One region of the Mesorhizobium sp. B2-4-6 genome, then DNA from elsewhere that is predicted to be linked to it. Evidence: riboswitches for the same ligand, from Rfam matches in the RefSeq annotation. Region 1 holds a riboswitch; each other region holds the start of a gene.
What was found. Region 1 has a riboswitch for cobalamin ahead of FJ957_RS05385 (DUF1636 family protein). Riboswitches for the same ligand answer to the same signal wherever they lie in the genome.
Positions count from the first base shown of each region.

Region 1 (4,696 bases):
CGGCAAGTCGCGCCAGCCTTTGCACCAGCGCGCTCATATTGGCCGGGCCGCCCTCGCGGAAATAGCCGAGCAGGGCGTCGATCTCGGCGCGCGGCAGGGTCGAGGCTTCGATCAGCCGCTGGTCCTCGTCATGGCTTTCGCCGGGCAGCAGCGCCAGCTTGATGCCGCGGTCGCGCGCGACCGCGGCGAGCTGGTCGCAGCCGTAACGCCACCACTCATAGCCGCCGAGGATACGCACCAGGACGACCTTGGCGTGACGGGCGACGCTGTCGATCCACAGATCCACCGACATCGGATGGCGAAGGTCGCGCAGCGCCGCCAGCCGCATCGAGGGTAGCCGCTCCGCATCGGCCTTCCAGGCGGTGGCCAGACCGGCGAGATCGCTGTCGGTGAAGGACAGGGCCACGACATCCGCAGGCGTCTGCCTGAGGTCGATCGGCTCGGCGAGATCGTCGAGCGAAGCGGATGTGGTGGCGAGGATGTGCATCGCTTTTTGGTGTTGGCCTCAGCCGGCGAGGATACGCTCGATCGCCGGGCGGTTCAGTCCCTTGAGGCCGATGACGACGAGCCGCGAGCGGCGGTCGTCCTCGGCCGTCCAGGCGCGGTCGTAATAGTGGTTGACGCGCGGGCCGACGGCCTGGAGCAAAAGCCGCATCGGCTTGCCGCCAACCTCGACGAAGCCTTTGACGCGCAGCACGTTTTCCTGCTCGGCGGCAAGGGCGACGCGCTCGGCCAACTCGTCGGGATTGGCGACCGACGGGATGTCGATGACGAAGGAATCGAAATCGTCGTGCTCATGGTCGAGCTCGTCGTCGTGATGGGTCTTGCGGTTCTCGATGTCGTCCTCGACGGCGAGCCCGAGGCCGAGCATTACCGACGGGTCGACCTTGCCCTGCGCGGTCGGAACGACCTTCACGGCGCGCGCGACATGCTTGCCGATGACGGCGTTCGCACGCTGCGACCCGGCCGCATCCATCAGGTCGCTCTTCGACAGGATGATCAGGTCGGCGCAGGCGATCTGGTCCTCGAATACCTCTTCGACCGGATCGTCATGGTCGAGCGTCACGTCCGCGGCGCGCTGCGCCTGCAGGGCATTCATGTCGGAAGCGACACGGCCGTCGGCCAGCGCCGGACCGTCGACCACGGCAATGACCCCATCGACCGTCACGCGGCTCTTCACGCTCGGCCACTGGAAAGCCTGGACGAGCGGCTTCGGCAAAGCGAGGCCGGAGGTCTCGATCAGGATGTGATCGACCTTGGGGTTGAGCGACAGGATCTGGTCGAGCGCCGGCACGAAATCGTCGGCGACGGTGCAGCAGATGCAGCCATTGGCGAGCTCGACGATGTTTTCCTCCGGGCAGGTGTCGACGCCGCAGCCTTTCAGGATCTCGCCGTCGATGCCGACATCGCCGAACTCGTTGACGATGATCGCCAGCCGCTTGCCCTTGGCGTTCTCCAGCAGGTTGCGGATCAGCGTCGTCTTGCCGGCGCCGAGGAAGCCGGTGACGACGGTACAGGGCACGCGGGAAACGGAAGCGTTCATGGTCGGTCCTTCAGCATGTCGAGGGGAGGGATGCGGGCAACGAGGCCGCGCTTGAGAGAATCGGGCCGGCCGCGCCAGGGAATCAGGCCGTCAGTCGAGGTGGCGAAGAGTTTCGCACCGGCAACGAGGTCGGTGCCGCTGGTGGCATTCAGATCGCCGAAGACATAGCTCCAGCAGCCGTCGCGCAGCAGCGCGGCGCTGAGCCGGCGCTTGCAATTGCCGAGGCATTCGACCGTGCGGATGTTGATGTTTTCGCCGGAGGCAGCCCGGCGCGTGTCCTCGGCGAGCAGCGCGCCGGCACGCGGATGGGCGTCCGAGCCGGTTTCGTCGCGGCAGGAGGAGCACACGATGACGGTCGCGCCGGCCAGCGCGTCGGGCTCGGACGAAATATCCGCACTATTTGCCGGGAAACTGCCGTTGCGATCCAAAACCAGGCTCCTTGCCCGGAAAACCCGCCGGGCATTCGGATACTTAAAGTCTCAGACGGCAGGTCTCCTGGCTCGCGAGTCGTCGCCTTGAATGCCGCCTTCCCGGGAACATCCCAGTGGTTTTCGGCCGGGGCTCGTCGCTTACAGTTGCGGGGACAGCCGCGGATTTGGGTGTTGGCCCGCACCGCATTCCCTCTTGGCTCCTCCCTTTGCCGGGAGAAGACCGTCTGCGGCGGATTTAGGCTTACGGCCGGGTGCCTGTCAACGCACGGCTACGACATCACGATGTCGGCCAGCGCCGGTCCTAGGTCGCCGGCCGGCGTCACTTCGATCGCTCCCAGGCCGAGCCAGCCCTGCATTTGCTGCAGTTCGTCGAAGAGTTGGGCCGCCGTTTCGGCGGGAGCGCCGGTCTCGGCGTAGGCGGCATGGACGCGCAGCACGCTTGCCGGCCGATCGGCCCTCAGATCGACGCGGGCGACGATGCGGTCGCCAAGCAGGAAGGGCAGCACGTAGTAGCCGTATTGGCGCTTTTCGGCCGGCGTGTATATCTCGATACGGTAGCGGAAATTGAACAGCTTTTCGGTGCGCGTGCGTTCGAAAACCAATGGATCGAACGGGGCGAGCAGGGCGCGTGCCTCTATCCGACGCGGAAAGCGGGCGTCCTTGTGGAGATAGGCGGTCTTGTCCCAACTCTCCACCGTCACAGGCAGCAGTTCGCCCGCTTCGACCAGTTCCTCGATGCGGTCTTTCGTATCGCCCGGCGCGAGACGAAAATAGTCGCGGAGGTCGCCATAGGTGGCGATGCCATGGGCGCGGGCCGAGATGCGCAGCAATTCGCGATGCGCGTCCTCGACCGAGGGTACGGGAAGGTCGAGCACAGCCTGCGGCAAAACGCGCTCGGGCAGGTCGTAATAGCGTTCGAAGCCGCGCCGGTAGGCGGTGGTGATGCGTCCGGCCCAGAACAGCCATTCGAATGCGTGCTTGGCCTCGCTCCAGCCCCACCAGCCGCCATTGCCCTTGTGGCCTTCGATGTCGGACGCGGCGATCGGGCCGCGTTCGGCGACCTGCGCATAAATCTCGTCGATCATCGCCTTGCGCTCCCGGCCCCATTTCGCCAGGCCGAGATACATCTCGTCGCCCTGCTCGGCGCGCAGCATGCGCCAGCGCATCAAAGGGTAGGTTTCGACAGGCAGGAACGACGCCTCATGCGCCCAATATTCAAAGACCGCGCGCTTGCGGCTGACCGCGGCGTTGTCGAGCAGCGCAAGCGGGTAGGGGCCGAGGCGAGAATAGAGCGGCATATAATGAGCACGCACCACGGCGCTGACGGAATCGATCTGCAACAGGCCGGTTCGTGAAAGCACGCGCGCAAGGTGGCGGCGATCCGGAACGCCGCCGGGCCTAGGGTCCTTGAATCCCTGCGCTCCGAGCGCAATGCGCCTCGCCATGGCCAGCGAAATCTTGTCCTTCATCGAGGCGTCCTTGCCCTGATCATTTGCCGCATTTTTAGCCGGTGATTCCGACGATGCTAGCAGGCAAATGGCGGGAGATATGTCAGGAGAGAAAAGTGGAGTAAAAAGCGAAGGAAATCAAACAGGAGCGGATCGGACCAGTTTCTTCCGATAAGGCGTCCAGGGCCGCGAATTGAACAAGGTTTGACTTGCGTCACCGAAACCGCTGCGCTAACCCTCGCCGCGTTGCAGCATGGGCCCCTTAAAACGGTTCAGCGGTTAAACTGTCACGCTTCCGCATTAGAGTTCGTTGCTGTAATCAAAGTGAACTGCCCGCCTAAGGAAAGCCGCCGCATGAGCGCACTCCTGAGTTCATATCTGCCGATCGTCCTGTTCATCGCCGTGGCGCTGGTCGTCGGCCTTGCGCTGCTCATAGCGCCGTTCCTGGTGGCCTACCGCAATCCCGACCCGGAAAAGCTTTCCGCCTACGAATGCGGCTTCAACTCATTTGACGACGCCCGTATGAAATTCGACATCCGCTTCTACCTGGTGTCGATCCTGTTCATCATCTTCGATCTCGAGGTCGCCTTCCTGTTCCCGTGGGCGGTCTCCTTCTCCAAGGTCGGCATGCTCGGCTTCTGGTCAATGATGGTGTTCTTGGCGGTGCTGACCATCGGTTTTGCCTATGAATGGAAAAAAGGAGCGCTGGAATGGGATTGAACGACAGTTCAGGCACCCTCGTCGCGCCGAAGCCCAAGGGCATCATCGACCCCAATACCGGCAGGCCGGTGGGGGAGGACGATCCCTTCTTCCTCGAAATCAACAATGAGCTGGCCGACAGGGGTTTCCTTGTCACCTCGACCGAAGCGCTGATCACCTGGGCGCGCAGCGGCTCGCTGATGTTCATGACCTTCGGTCTCGCCTGCTGCGCGGTCGAGATGATCCACACCTCGATGCCGCGCTATGACTCGGAGCGTTTCGGCGTCGCGCCGCGCGCGTCGCCGCGCCAGTCCGACATCATGATCGTCGCCGGCACGCTGACCAACAAGATGGCGCCGGCGCTGCGCAAGGTCTACGACCAGATGCCGGAGCCGCGCTACGTCATATCGATGGGCTCCTGCGCAAATGGCGGCGGCTATTACCACTATTCCTATTCGGTGGTGCGCGGCTGCGACCGCGTCGTGCCGGTCGACATCTATGTGCCCGGCTGTCCGCCGAGCGCGGAAGCGCTGCTCTACGGCATTCTCCTTCTGCAGAAGAAGATCCGCCGCACC
Region 1 is NZ_VFVI01000001.1:1,127,021-1,131,716, forward strand. Features, by position in the region: gene cobN (cobaltochelatase subunit CobN) at 1-487, opposite strand, end outside; gene cobW (cobalamin biosynthesis protein CobW) at 506-1,543, opposite strand; gene FJ957_RS05385 (DUF1636 family protein) at 1,540-1,971, opposite strand; cobalamin riboswitch at 2,011-2,214, opposite strand; gene FJ957_RS05390 (winged helix-turn-helix domain-containing protein) at 2,244-3,443, opposite strand; gene FJ957_RS05395 (NADH-quinone oxidoreductase subunit A) at 3,777-4,142, shown strand; gene FJ957_RS05400 (NADH-quinone oxidoreductase subunit B) at 4,133-4,696, shown strand, end outside.

Region 2 (4,696 bases), on a different contig from region 1:
CGCGCAGTTCGGCGGCAAATTGCGGCAGCGCGCCCTCATCGAGCGTCCGCAAATCCGCCGGAATGCGGACTTTGTCGAGCAGCGGCGTGTCTGGCTTCACTCGGGCGCGTCCTGCGTCAATCGATCGACACGGCGCTATCAGCAGATTGCGCCATAATCATGCGCGGAATAGGCCGCCGGCGGACGAATGTAAATGCGCGCCAGTGACGCGCAAGCGGACCCTAATTCTCCGGCAGCGGGATGAACTCTTCTTCATCGCCGGGAACGATATCGAAGCGGCCTGTCTTCCATTCCTGCTTGGCCTGCTCGATGCGTTCCTTCGAGGACGACACGAAATTCCACCAGATGTAGCGCTTGGAGCCGAGCGAAGCCCCGCCGAACAGCATGAAATGCGCGCCGCGCTCGGAGGAAACGATGATCTCCTCGCCCGGCTTGAACACCAGGAGCCGCTCGGCCGGGAAAATATCGCCGGCGATCGAGACGTCGCCTTCCAGCGTGTAGATGGCGCGCTCCTCGGCATCGGCCGGGATCTTCACGCTTGCACCCGACGCTAAGCGCAGATCGGCATAAAGCGTGTCCGAGGCGGTCGCCACGGGCGAGTGCAGGCCTGAGAACGCGCCAATGACGACGCGGCCGCTGACACCCTCGGCATCGATCTGCGGCAAGCGGGCCACCGACGTGTTAGCGAACACCGGGGCAATCTCCTCCTTGCTGTCGGGCAGCGCCAGCCAGGTCTGCAGGCCGGAGACCGACATCGGCGCGCCGCGCAGTTCTTCCGGCGTGCGCTCGGAATGAACGATGCCGCGCCCGGCTGTCATCAAATTCACGTCGCCCGGCGCGATCACCATTTCGGTGCCGAGCGAATCCCGATGCCTGATCTTGCCGTCGAACAGGTAGGTGACGGTGGAGAGGCCGATATGTGGATGCGGGCGCACGTCGAGCGCATGGCCGGCGCGCAGGATCGCCGGCCCCATGCGGTCGAAGAAGATGAACGGCCCGACCAGACGGCGCTTCGCCGTCGGCAGGGCGCGGCGCACCTCGAAGCCGCCAATGTCCTTGGCGTTGGGCACGACCATCAACTCGATCTGGTCGCAGGCGAAGGCATCGCCCGGTTCAGGATCGTTTCCCGGAAAGAAGCTCATGTCGGATCCTCAGGCGAAACGCAGCGCCGACCTGGCCTTCGCCTTGGCAGCTTCTTCCTCGCGATTGCGCGGTTCCTGGTTGGTTTCGAGCGAATCGATCAATTCGCGCGCGATAGCTGTGATCGCCTCGACCGCATGGTGGAAGGCATGCTCGTTGCGCTTGGAGGGCTTGGTCGAGCCGCTCAGCTTGCGCACGAATTGCAGCGCTGCGTCATGCACTTCGTCATTGGTCGCCGGTGGCTCGAAATTGGCCAGGGTCTTGATGTTGCGGCACATAGCTTGAACTCCTTACCTGCTTTGTCTGCCTCACCGTCGTCCAAATTACTCTGCGTCCAACGGCTCCGTTCCTACCGGCTTGCCGTCGCGCGACAGTCTGATCTTCTCGACCTTGTCCTCGGCCGCTTTCAGCAGCCGGTCGCAATGCGCCTTCAGCGCTTCGCCGCGCTCATAGATCTTGATCGACTGGTCGAGCGGGACGTCGCCACGCTCAAGATCATCGACGATCTTCTCCAGCGCGTCGAGCGCCTGTTCGAAGCTCATCGCCTTGACGTCCTCATTGTCTTCCAATGCCATACCCTATCCCTTCATCAGCCGCCCGACATGGGCGGCGACTGAAAATGCCAGTCCCTGCAGATCGTAGCCGCCTTCCAGCAAGCTGACGAGCCTGTTGGAGCTGTGGCGGCCGGCGCGTTCCATCAATTGCCCGGTCGCCCAGTCGAAATCATCCTCGGTCAGGTTGATCTCCGCCAGCGGGTCGCGATGGTGCGCGTCGAAGCCGGCTGAAATGATGATCAAGTCCGGCGCGAACGCATCGATCGAGGGCAGCACACGCGACAGGAAGGCGTCGCGGAACAGGTCGCTGCCGGTCTGCGGCGCGAGCGGCGCGTTGACGATGTTGCCGGCGCCGGTTTCGCTTTTCGCTCCGGTACCGGGATAAAGCGGCATCTGGTGCGTCGAGCAATAGAGAACCGACGGGTCGTCCCAGAAAATGTCCTGGGTACCATTGCCGTGGTGGACGTCCCAGTCGACGATGGCGACGCGCTCGGCCTGATGCTTCTTCTGCGCGTAGCGGGCGGCGATCGCGGCCGTGTTGAACAGGCAGAAGCCCATCGCGGTGGTCTTTTCGGCGTGGTGACCCGGCGGGCGGGCGGCGACGAAGACGTTTGCCGCGCGGCCCTCGAAAACATCGTCGACCGCCGCGTTGGCGCCGCCGATCGCCGTCACCACGGCCTGCCAGCTTTTCGGGCTGGCGCTGGTATCGGCGTCGATCGACACGATCCCGCTCTCAGGGATCGCGGCGCGGACACGCTCGACGAAATCCTCGGGATGCGCATAGAGAATCGTTTTCTCGTCGCCTTCGGGCGCCTTGACGCGGTCGAGCGCCGAAAAAGCCTCGTCGTCGAGCACGCGTTCGATGGCGCGCAGGCGGTCGGGCCGCTCGGGATGGCCGGGCGGCGTGAGGTGTTCCAGAAAGATCGGGTGCGTGTAGAGACGGGTGGCCATGGCGCCTAATCTAGGCACCGGCGGCGCGGATGACCATGTTTGAAAGCCGAATGGCTGGGGAAAATTGCGCCAGCCCGTGTCGCTGGCGCCATTGGCGCGGCGCAAGCTTCGCGGTAAGGTTCTTCGCTGCCTGGTGCCCGCGACGCGGGAGAATCGGGAACACGGTTGAACTCCGTGGCGTGCCCAACGCTGTGAGGGGGACCGCGCCGGCAAAGCCACTGTCGATGACGGGAAGGCGCCGGATGCGGGAGGATCCCGAGCCAGAAGACCGGCCCGGCAGACATGGTTTTCCGCTTGGTCAGGCGGGAAATTGCTTGTCGCAAGGGGAAAAGCGATGACGGCAGCAGCGATCGCCGCGAGCGGCGACGACTTTGACCAATTGGCGCGCGACGCGGTCTATCGGGCGATGTTCACCAGGCGTGACGTGCGCAGCCATTTTATCCCCGACGATCTCGACGACAGCGTGTTGGCGCGGCTGATCACCGCCGCGCATCATGCGCCGTCGGTCGGCTACATGCAGCCGTGGAACTTCATCGTCATCCGCGATGCAGGCAGGCGTCGGCAGGTGCGCGACCTGTTCCTCGCCGCGCGCGAGCAGGAGCTGCCGGCGATCGAGGCGGAACGGCAGGCGCTATACCGCAAGCTTAAGCTCGAGGGCATCTGCGAAAGCGCGCTCAATCTGTGCATCACCTGCGACCGGCAGCGGTCGAAGGATTCGCCGCTCGGGCGCTGGCACAATCCGGAGATGGACCTCTACAGCACCGTCTGCGCGGTGCAGAATTTCTGGCTGGCGGCGCGGGCCGAGGGTGTCGGCGTCGGCTGGGTCAGCATCATCGAGACGGAAGCGCTGAAGCAGCTCTTGTCGATCCCGGAACATGTGACGCCGATCGCCTATCTCTGCGTCGGCCGCGTCTCTGCCTTCGCGCCGAAGCCCGATCTCGAGGCGCATGGCTGGGGCAAGCGCCTGCCGTTGCCCGAACTGGTGATGAGCGAGACTTTTCGCGGCGCCGGCGAGGCGCCGCTCAAATCGGCGATCGCAAGGCTAGGCGGTCCTTCGAAATCCTGATCAGGCGGCCCGGGGCGTATCCCAGCGCGAGCCGCCGCCGAAGGAGCCCAGCGCCTTGTCGCGCAGTTCCCTGAACTTGGACGAGGCCTCGGCCAGCCGGTGGTCCCATTCGGGATTGGGCACCTGGCCCTCGATGGCTTCGAAATAGACCTGCATAAGCGAGGCAATGGCGAAGGGCTCGATGAAGGCCGCCTTGAAGGCCCAGGCAAAGACGATGGCGAGCACGAAAGCCCAGCCGGCAAGCTGGCCCGGCATGACCCAGAGGATCGCGGCCGCGGGTGCCAGCATCAAAAGGAAGATGACGAAGGACACGCCCCACATGATCGCCGCCAGCCAGACGGCGTTCTTGACCATGTGCTTGCCGTTCTGGGCGTAGAGGACGACGCCTTGCCTGGCCGTCTCGAAAGGCGTGCTCGATTTGATGCGGATGTTGTAGCCGAGGATGATCTCGTCGACATAGGTCAGCGAGATACGGATGATGGTGTTGATGAAGCCGACCAGGCCGCTCAGGCCCGGGATCGGCAGGAAGGCGGCTATGCCGCCGATCAGGCCGGTGATGGCGCGGATGGCGCCCTTGACCAGCTGGTCGACGACGAAAAGGATGTTGGCCTCGGCGAAACGCTGGGTGACCACTTCCTTGGCATAGGCGATCTGGTTCTGCCCGTCAGGGACATCGTGGCCGTCGATCAGATGCACCATGACGGCGATATGGCCCGCCTTCAGCACATAGAGGATGTATTCGCGGATCCAGTAGACGGCGATCGAGACGACGCCGAAGCCGACCACGCCGCCCCAGAGCGCGAAGGACATCGGGCTGTCCGGATCGGTCGAGATGTGACCGACGCCGTAGCCGACGCTGGCGCCCGTGCCGGTCGCCATGATGTAGGCTACCGTGATGCCGAAATAGACGATCATGCGAAAGACGATGAACGGCCACGTCCGTATCATGATGGACACCGACCTGCCGATGCTGAAGTCCCACATG
Region 2 is NZ_VFVI01000011.1:123,252-127,947, reverse strand. Features, by position in the region: gene dxs (1-deoxy-D-xylulose-5-phosphate synthase) at 1-100, opposite strand, end outside; gene FJ957_RS24280 (pirin family protein) at 222-1,142, opposite strand; gene FJ957_RS24275 (DUF2277 domain-containing protein) at 1,152-1,418, opposite strand; gene FJ957_RS24270 (exodeoxyribonuclease VII small subunit) at 1,464-1,715, opposite strand; gene FJ957_RS24265 (histone deacetylase family protein) at 1,719-2,645, opposite strand; cobalamin riboswitch at 2,760-2,937, shown strand; gene bluB (5,6-dimethylbenzimidazole synthase) at 2,980-3,711, shown strand; gene FJ957_RS24255 (hypothetical protein) at 3,712-4,695, opposite strand.
Region 2: linked by a shared signal. The riboswitch ahead of bluB (5,6-dimethylbenzimidazole synthase) and the one ahead of FJ957_RS05385 (DUF1636 family protein) in region 1 are both predicted to bind cobalamin.

Region 3 (4,696 bases), on a different contig from region 1:
ATCCTTGGCGAATTCGTCAAGAAGTTCGATCCGAAGTGGGAGCGTGCCTGGATCGCCGAGCGCGCGGGCGAGGTTGTCGGTTCCGTCTTCGTCGTGCGCAAGTCGCCGGAGGTGGCGAAGCTCAGGCTGCTCTATGTCGAGCCATCGGCGCGCGGCCTTGGCATCGGTGCGCGCCTGGTCGACGAAAGCATCGCCTTCGCGCGCGCCAAGGGCTACAAGACGCTGACCTTATGGACCAATGACATACTGGGCGCGGCCCGCCGCATCTATCAAGCAGTGGGTTTCAAGCTGGTCGACGAGGAACGCCACCATTCGTTCGGCAAGGACCTTGTCGGGCAGACGTGGGATCTGGAACTTTAGCTCTTTGCCTTCTCCCACAAGGTGAAGGGAAGGCGCTCACCCCTTCACCGGCAACCAGATCTCCAACCCGCCATTGCCGGTGCGCGCGTCGAATTCGGGTCCATAGCGCTCGAATTCCGGCGCGTCGGCGATTTCGTGGCCGGATGGCGGCAGCCAGCTGTTCCAGATCGTGTTGATGGTCCGGCGGATGGCCGAGATGTGCTCGCGATGCGAGAACACCGCGTATTTCCGCGCCGGCACCCGCACGCGATAGAAATCCTTCGGCAGATCGGAGAAATCCGTCACCTTGACCCCGACGACATAGTCGAAATTGCCGGCATCGTCGCCATTCGTGCACACGCCGTAGAAGACGCCAGGCACTTCGCCTGGAACGTTGCCGATATAGGGTGCGAAGCGCTGCCATTGCATTGGAATGCCGGCGCTGGTCTCGCAGCTGTAGCGCTCGCCGAGACCGGCGATGAGGAAGGGGCGGCTGGTCTCGAAGCGCGGCGGCTCGAGAGTGGTGAGAAGCGAACTGTCCATCAGAATGGGCTCCACGAGGTCGAGGTTTTGGGTCGAGCCTTGCGCGCGCACCAATTCCGGCGTGGTGCCGAACGCCTCGCGAAAGGCCCGCGTGAAAGCCTCATGCGAGCCGTAGCCGGCATCGAGCGCGACCGAAAGAATATCGGGCGCGCCGCCGGCCAGCTTGCGCGCCGCTTCGCTCAAGCGGCGCGCTCGCATATAACCCATGACCGATCGTCCCGTGGCGGCGCCGAAGGCGCGCGTCACATGGAAGCGCGACACGCCGCTGCTTGCCGCTATTTCGTCGAGGCTGATCGCGTCCGGCAGATGGCTTTCGACAAACCACAGCGCTTTCTCGGTCGGGTTCATGGTTCCTCGCATCTGGCGGGGCGACACTAGTCCCCGCACCGGCGGCCAGTTTGATCGAAATTGCGCTTCGAGCGAAGTCGAATGACGTTGACAAGCCAAGGCAGCGTATTCTATCTGGTAATGTTATTACATATCAAAACGAAGCAGGCGACTTGCGGCACCGACACGAGGATCCCGCCATGTCTTTCGCGCGATGGGCGGACAGAAGCCGTTGCGACTCGCGCGCGGACAACCTACGATGGTTGCGTCATGGTCCTCGAGCCGCAAGGCGAGGGGTGAAAAGGGAACACGGTGAGATCCGGTCTGGATTGAACCCGTGGCTGCCCCCGCAACTGTGAGCGGCGAGTTCCATCCGAAACGCCACTGGCCGGCAAGGCTGGGAAGGCGGATGGCGCAACGACCCGCGAGCCAGGAGACCTGCCATCGACATGAGTTGACCGGACGGGGTGTGCCGGGAGGAGACGCGGGCGCCGGTCTTGTCGGCCGGCTCGTCCAGCATCCTTCCGTCGCCATTTTGGAAAGTGACGGAAATGTTGGACGCCTCGAGAACAATTCCAGGAAAAGTGTGTAGCGGTTTTCCGTCTGGAATTGCGTCAAAACAAAGAGATAGAGCGGTTCGCCGTTTCCGTGAAACGGTGAAACGCTCGAGCCATCGCATCATCGTCTGTTCTCTGTGTCGCGATACCGTGACCGCGTTGAGGTCCGGCGAGGGTTTGTGCGCCGACCTGCGTTCCATGCTTTCCTTGCAGCCGGCGCCTTCCTTTGCCGTCGAGACCATCGACTGCATGGCGGGTTGCGCGCGGCCGCTCACCGTGGCCTTCAAGGCGCAAGGCAAAGCCACCTATCTCTTCGGTTCCATCGACAGGGGCACCGACGCCGGCGCGCTGGTGGAATTTGCCAGGCTCTATGCCTCGCTGCCCGACGGCTGGTGCAATTCCGGCCAGCGCCCGGCAAGGCTCGCCGGCAAGATACTGGCGCGCATCCCCGCCGCGGGTAAGGCCAGGGAGCAAGGCCGGTGAGCGCGCCCCTGCTTGAAGCCCGCGATCTGGGCGCCACGGCAAACGGCCGGACGCTGGTCGAGGATGTCAGCCTGTCGCTGGCGGCGGGTGAGCGCCTCGCCATCATCGGCCCGAACGGCGCCGGCAAGACGACTCTGCTGCGCATGTTGTGCGGGGCGTTGTCGCCGAGCCACGGCGAGGTTCGCCTGGCCGGGCGCCGGCTGGACAGGATCACCGCCGCCGAGCGGGCGCTCCGCATCGCCGTCGTCGGCCAGACGGACCAGCCGGATCCACGGCTGGCGCTCATCGACTATGTCGAGCTTGGCCGCGTCCCGCATGCCGGCCTGAGGCGCCGGCACGACGACCGCGACATCGTCGTCGAAGCACTGCGCCGGACCGGGCTCTTGCCACTGCTCGCGCGCAGCATCGGCTCGCTCTCCGGCGGCGAGCGCCAGCGCGCGCAGCTCGCCCGTGCCATCGCGCAAGAGCCGAAGATCCTGTTCCTCGACGAGCCGACCAACCACCTTGATCCGCGCGCCCGCGCAGAACTGCTCGAACTGGTGGCCGAATTCAGCATGACCGTGGTCGCCGTGCTGCACGATCTCGCCTTGGTGGCGCCCTTCGCCACCAACGTCGCGGTGATGAGCAACGCCCGGCTGCACGCGCTGGCGCCGCCCCGCGAGGCGCTGGCGCAGCCGCATATCCGCGAGGTTTTCGGCATCGACGTGCTGCGCCTGCGGCACCCGACCGAGGACCGCGAGCTCACCGTCTTCGAACTGCCCACGCGCGCTTCCTCGTCATCCTGAGCCTGCCCAACCCAAACAAGGAGCACCACCCCGTGAAACGCCTCGCTTTGTCGTTTGCCTTCTCGCTTCTCGCCTCGGCCGCCTTCGCCTTCCCGGTCACCGTCGACAGCTGCGGCAAGCCGCTCACCTTCGATGCACCGCCAAAACGCGCCGTCATCCAGGACCTCAACATGGCCGAGATGGCCTTCGCGCTGAAGCTGCAGCCGTCGATCGTCGGGCTTACCGGCATCACCGGCTGGTACAAGGTCGGCCCCGAGTTCAAGGCGGAGCAGGGCTCCATCCCGGAGCTGGCGCCAAAATATCCGACGCTGGAGAACCTCGTCGCCGTGCAGCCGGATTTCTTCTTCGCCGGCTGGTACTACGGCATGAAACCGGGCGGCGAGGTCACGCCCGACACGCTCGCCCCGCACGGCATCAAGACGCTGGTGCTGACCGAAAGCTGCGTCCATCTCGACAAGAACCGGCCCGCCGCCTCGATGGACTTGCTCTATGGCGACGTCGAAAAGCTCGGCAAGATCTTCGGCAAGGAGACGGAGGCCGAAAAGCTGGTCGCCCGCTGGAAGGCCGAGCTTGCCGATATCACCGCCAAGGTCGGCGACCGCAAGGGCACGCGCGTGTTCCTCTACGATTCCGGCGAGGACAAGCCCTTCACCGCCGGCAAGTTCGCCATTCCCAACGCCATGATCGCAGCCGCCGGCGGCGAAAACATCATGGCCGACATGGAGACGAGCTGGGGCAACACCGACTGGGAGACGGTCGCCTCGCGCAATCCGCAGTTCCTTATCCTGCTCGATTACCAGGATGGCGGCGGCTACAGGAAGCTGCTCGATTTCCTTAAAGTCCATCCGGCCATGAAGCAGACCGACGCTGTCAGGAACGAGCGCTTCGTCGCGCTGCGCTACGCCGAGCTGACGCCCGGACCCGCCAATATCGAGGCGATCGGCAAGATCGCCAGGGCCATGCATCCGGAAGCGTTTTAGGCCTGGAGTTCTGATGGGGTGGGAATGGCTTCATTGACGGATCGCGTGCCTGTGAATCGACCGCCTTGGAGATTGGCCAAAACACTCGCGACTTCGTCATCCACGGGCGGAGCAAGGAGCGAAGCGACGCGGCGCAGGCCCAAGGATCCATTCCGTAACGCCGAGGCGTTGCCGCTGCTCAGAATTCCGCACCGCGGCACTTCTCGCGCCAGGTCACGGCATGGATTCCAGGGTCTACGCGGTGCTTCGCGCCTGCTTCGCCCTGGAATGATGGGTGGACCGCCCCTTGCGGCATCGACGAAGTCGCGGATGCCTCGGCTAATCCCGAACGCCGGGATCGCGGCGGCAGGTCCCACGCCGTGAATCTGCGCCGCCGATCGTTCGCTTTGGCCATGATGCTTGGCGCTGCGCTGCTGGTCGCGCTCGGGCTGCTTTCGATCGCCTATGGCTCGACGCTGATACCTCTGCGCCAGGTCGTTGGCGCACTGGCGCATGCGGCCGGACTGGGCAGCCAGAGCCCATCCGGCCCGGTCGGCAGCATCGTCGTCGACCTGAGGCTGCCGCGCACGTTGCTGGCGATCGCCGTCGGCGCCGGCCTTGGCGTGGTCGGCGCGCTGCTACAGACGGTCACTCGCAACGACCTCGCCGATCCGTTCCTGTTTGGCCTCTCCTCGGGCGCGGC
Region 3 is NZ_VFVI01000014.1:37,519-42,214, reverse strand. Features, by position in the region: gene FJ957_RS26700 (bifunctional helix-turn-helix transcriptional regulator/GNAT family N-acetyltransferase) at 1-360, shown strand, start outside; gene FJ957_RS26695 (AraC family transcriptional regulator) at 397-1,230, opposite strand; cobalamin riboswitch at 1,464-1,670, shown strand; gene FJ957_RS26690 (DUF1636 family protein) at 1,761-2,249, shown strand; gene FJ957_RS26685 (ABC transporter ATP-binding protein) at 2,246-3,034, shown strand; gene FJ957_RS26680 (ABC transporter substrate-binding protein) at 3,067-4,014, shown strand; gene FJ957_RS26675 (iron ABC transporter permease) at 4,407-4,696, shown strand, end outside.
Region 3: linked by a shared signal. The riboswitch ahead of FJ957_RS26690 (DUF1636 family protein) and the one ahead of FJ957_RS05385 (DUF1636 family protein) in region 1 are both predicted to bind cobalamin.

Region 4 (4,696 bases), on a different contig from region 1:
CGCGATCTCGCTCGGCATCGCCGACGGCTTCGGCTTCAAGGTCACGCGGCTTGGCGGCCTCACCAAGATGACGACGGTGCGCGATCTCTGCGCCATCCGCTCGCTGCCGCACAGCTGCGACGACGCCTGGGGCGGCGACATCATCGCGGCGGCCTGCGTGCATCTGGCCGCCACGGTCGAGCCGCGCCGCATGGAAGGCGCCTGGATCGCGCAGGAATACATCAAAGGCCATTTCGACGCGAAGCACCCGATCGTCATCAAGCAAGGCCACATCGCCGTACCGCAACGGCCGGGGCTGGGCGTGAAACCGGAGCCCGGCATGTTCGGCAAGCCGGCCGCCATCTACGGGCCCTGAGCGGACGCGCCTGGAACAGCGCCGGTCGATCACCTTCGCGATGCCACGGATCGTTCCGCCCTGTCCTGCGTTCTTGTGACACGCAAGGAGGAATGGCGATGGACGACGATCGGACCGAGAAGATCAGGCAACGTGCCTATGAGATATTTCAACGCGAGGGCGGCGTCCTCGGCAATCACGAACGGCACTGGCAACAGGCCGAGTTGGAGATCGACCGCGAGGCGGCCCTGCCGCTGACAGCGGACGATGCTCTGCCCGAAACGCGCGAGATCGACAGCGCCGATGTGCTCACGGTGGAGGCGCTTGCCATGCGCACCGGCATTTCCGGCGACGAGGCGCAGGAACTGCTCGACCGGCTGGGCAACGACCGCGCGGCGATCGAGCAAGCGGCGCGGAGTCTGAAAGCGAAGGGGCGGAGTTGATCCTCACATTAAAATCGAGCGCGAGTTGAGGTGGGAAGCACGGCCTGCAACAGGTAAATGGCGAGCAGCGCCACCCAAACGGCTGTCCTGCTCATTCGCAAATCCCTGCTGGTCCGGCAGTGGACGCGCTCGCGGCGGCTGCGTTCCCGATATGCCAGGTTGCACGTCGCCTTAGGCAGGATCAAATCAGAAATTGCTGAGCGGCGAGCCCGCGCATCAGTCCTTCGGCGCGTTGCTGTAGAGCGCCACGCCGACGCGGTCGTTGCGCCGCCACCGCACCCAAGCGCGATAGGCCGTATCGTCGGCCGGGACCTCGAGCAGGAAGCGGTCTGGGATCTCCACATCGGCGCCGATGCGCAATTCCGCACCTTGCTCGTGCTGATTTCTGACCGAGCAGCCGATCCTAACGCCGGCGGCGATGATCGTGGCTTCCTTGAGCACGAATTCGCGCGCATGAAGACGGCGCTCGGTCTCGGGAAAATTGGCCATATCCGACGGGCTCCTCAGGCAAGGCTCTCCTCGCAACCGGGCAGCACCATAGCAGCGAGGCGTTTCCGTTCCGTTAGCAATCACTGAAACGCGGAACGGCAGCTTCATAGGCCGACCGCGTTCATCGGGATCTTTCACGCCCAGAGGGTTCAACCAGAGACGATGACACCGCTCGCATGCAGCACCCAGCGGCGGCCGTCGCCGCGGAACTCGGTGAGCGACAGCGGCTCGATGTCGATCTTCCAGACCGAGGAAAGCGGCGCGCCCAGAACATGCACCATGGCCGCGCGGATCGGCAGGGCGTGCGTGAGCGCGATGGTATGACCGCTCTCGGAAGCGAGGCGCTCCATCAGCGCGGCGCCGCGCCGGGCGACGGCGGCAAGCGATTCGCCGCCATGGGGCGCCGCGTCCGCATCGGCGAACCAGGCCGCCATGCCTTCCGGATCCTCTGCCTGCACCTCCTCGAAGCCTTTGCCGGCCCAGCGCCCGAAGTCCTGCTCACCAAGCAGCGGCTCGACCGTCGCCTCGAGGCCGAGCGCCTCGGCCGTCTGCCGCGCGGCAAGCGCCGGACTCGTCCAGACGCGGTCGGCGCGGCGCAGCGAAACGGCCAGCGCAACGGCGCGGTCGATGGCTTGCAGTTCCAGCCCCTCGTCACTCGGAAAGCGCCCCTTGCGCATGGACTGCGTCGCGCCGCTTGCGATCATCGTAAGGCGGGCGAGCATCCCAAAACTCCGTGGTCCAGTGAAATTTCGGCCGCGCGAAGCCGTGTTGGCCATTACATGTCGTTGACAGGCGAACGAAGTGCTGACAAGTGTTTTAGCGCTATACGGGATTGGAAGCCGGTGCGAGTCCGGCACGGTCGCGCCACTGTGATCGGCACCAGCCGAAAGTCAGGCCTTATTCCGCAGCATTGTTCGATCAACGGGACGCAGTATCCCACGGGAGGTCAATATGTCCGACACCACCTTCGCCCCCAGCTACGGTCCGGTTGCGATTCCGGTTCGCGAGCTTCTGCCCTGGGCCATCTTCGCCGGCCTGCTGTTGATGCTGGCGATCTATTTCGTCGGGGCGGAAGAAGGCGCGACGTCGCTGATCCGCGGCACCTATGTGCACGAATTCGTGCATGACGGCCGCCACCTGCTCGGCTTCCCCTGCCACTAAGGCGGTTCAGCATCGCTGAACTTGCTTCGATTCTGGTCTAACGCGATTCCGGACGGAAAACCGCTACGCACTTTTCCTGGAATTGCTTAGAGGGTTAACGACATGGTCGGAAAACTTTTGCTGCGCGGCATGCTTGTCGGGCTGGTTGCGGGGATTCTGGCATTCGCCTTTGCCCGCGTCTATGGCGAGCCGCAGGTCGACAAGGCGATCGCCTTCGAGGAACAGCAGGCCCAGGCGACCGGCGAGGCGCCGGAGCCCGAGATGGTCAGCCGCGTCACGCAGGCCGGCATCGGTCTCGCGACCGGCGTGCTGGTCTACGGCGCCGCCCTCGGCGGGCTGTTCTCGCTGGTCTTCGCCTATGCCTATGGCCGTCTGGGTTCGCTGGGCCCCCGTGGCACTTCGGCGCTCATCGCGCTGCTCGGCTTCCTGGCCGTGATCGTGGTCCCCAGCCTCAAATATCCGGCGAATCCGCCCGCGGTCGGCAATGCCGAGACCATCGGCTACCGTACCGAGCTGTTCTTCATCATGATCGTGGTCTCGATCGCGGCGATGGTGGCGGCGGTTGGATTGGCGCAGCGGCTGTGGACCCGGCTCGGCGCCTGGAACGCCTCGATCGTGGCTGGGCTGGCCTTCCTCGTGGTCTTCGCGCTGGTGAAGGCAGCCCTGCCCGACATCAACGAAGTACCGGAGAACTTCTCGGCGACGGTGCTGTGGCAGTTCCGCGTCGCCTCGCTCGGCATCCAGCTTGTGCTATGGACCGTCGTCGGGCTCGGCTTCGGCGCGGTTGCCGAGCGCGTGGTCGCGGCGCGCGACCAGCGCAGCCCTGCCCGCCGCTTCGCCTGAAATCCGATGCGTCGGCCGCCACGATTCCTTGCCCTGGCGGCCATTTTCTTTTTGGCGACCGCCCTTTCGATCATGACGGCGGGAGCACCCGCCGAAGCGCATAGCGGATCCTTCGCCCCGCCTCCTCCCGGCATCCAGATCCCGAGCCTGACACACGGCCAGATGGCCGTGATCGCCCGCTACCGCGGCGAGATCCTCGAGCTCGCCCAGCGCCAGACCGCAACCGACCCGACCTTCCGGCGGCTCTACAATCACGGCAATCTGCAATTCACCTATTGCCTCTGGGGCCTGATGCCGGGCAGCCTCGGCGACGAGGAGAGCCCCTTCAACGAATGCAGCCACGCCTACCTCGCCACCGCCAAGGCGCTGCTCACCCATATGGCGACGATGCCCTCAGCCGAACGCAACGCGAAAGCACTGATCTCCGATATCGACGCCGACATGGTGCGCAGCGGCGCGTCGTGGATCCTGTGCCAGTATAGCGGCGAGGCTTTCAGCACCGGCGCCGTCGTCGAGCCGAGATGGCGCGACATGGTCTTCCACCTGCCGAGCCTCTGCGTGCTGCTTGCCACGATAGCGGCGCTCGCCGCCGCCGCATGGTCCATCTTCGGCACGCCGCGCGCCCGCGCGGCCTAGCCGAGCACTGCGCGCCGGCGTAAGCATCGGCAATTGTCCGGTTCCCGGATTCGCAGCCGCCAGCCATGTTCGCCCCCGAAGCCTTCGCCATCACCGCCGCCTTGTGCAGCGCGCTGAGCTCCATGTTCCTGAGCGAGCTCAAGGGCCGCGTTCCCCTGCTCCAGCTTGCCCGCTGGCAGATGCTCGCAACCTTCGTGATGACCGGCTCGGTGTCGTTGGCGATCGGCGGCTGGCACACGATCGGACCAAGGGAGTTCTGGCTGCTTGCCGGATCGGGCTTCGCCGGCATCAGCATTGCCAGCACGACCTATTTCGCCACCATCTATTCGGTCGGCCCGCGCATCACGGCGTTGCTCTTCTCGCTTACCTCGCCTTTCGCCCTGGCACTCGGTTATCTCGTGCTCGGCGAAACCATCAGCCGCTGGCAGGCGCTGGGCGTGGCGCTGGCGCTTGCCGGCATCGTGCTTGCCATCGGCATGCCGCGGCGGTTCCTCAAGCGCGGCGACCTGGCGCCGGCGATGCCGGTCGTCACCCCTTCCACCGTGCCGGTCAGCACGGCGCCCGGCCCGCCGCTCACCGGGCGCCTGGGACCTGGCATCGTGCTCGGCGTCACGACCGCATTCGGCCAGGCGATCGGCACCCTTTTGGCGCGGCCGGCCATGGCCGCCGGCGTCGAGCCGTTCAGCGCCATGGCGCTGCGCTCGGGCCTAGCCGTGATCCTGTTCATCGCGCTCGCCGCGACGCCGTTCGGCAGGGGCAAGCGGGAGGCCGTCCAGTTCGGCACGGTCGG
Region 4 is NZ_VFVI01000003.1:406,609-411,304, reverse strand. Features, by position in the region: gene FJ957_RS12105 (mandelate racemase/muconate lactonizing enzyme family protein) at 1-355, shown strand, start outside; gene FJ957_RS12100 (DUF2934 domain-containing protein) at 454-777, shown strand; gene FJ957_RS12095 (PilZ domain-containing protein) at 994-1,266, opposite strand; gene FJ957_RS12090 (histidine phosphatase family protein) at 1,416-1,988, opposite strand; adenosylcobalamin (AdoCbl) riboswitch at 2,074-2,217, shown strand; gene FJ957_RS12085 (CbtB domain-containing protein) at 2,218-2,427, shown strand; gene FJ957_RS12080 (CbtA family protein) at 2,530-3,270, shown strand; gene FJ957_RS12075 (hypothetical protein) at 3,322-3,906, shown strand; gene FJ957_RS12070 (DMT family transporter) at 3,972-4,696, shown strand, end outside.
Region 4: linked by a shared signal. The riboswitch ahead of FJ957_RS12085 (CbtB domain-containing protein) and the one ahead of FJ957_RS05385 (DUF1636 family protein) in region 1 are both predicted to bind cobalamin.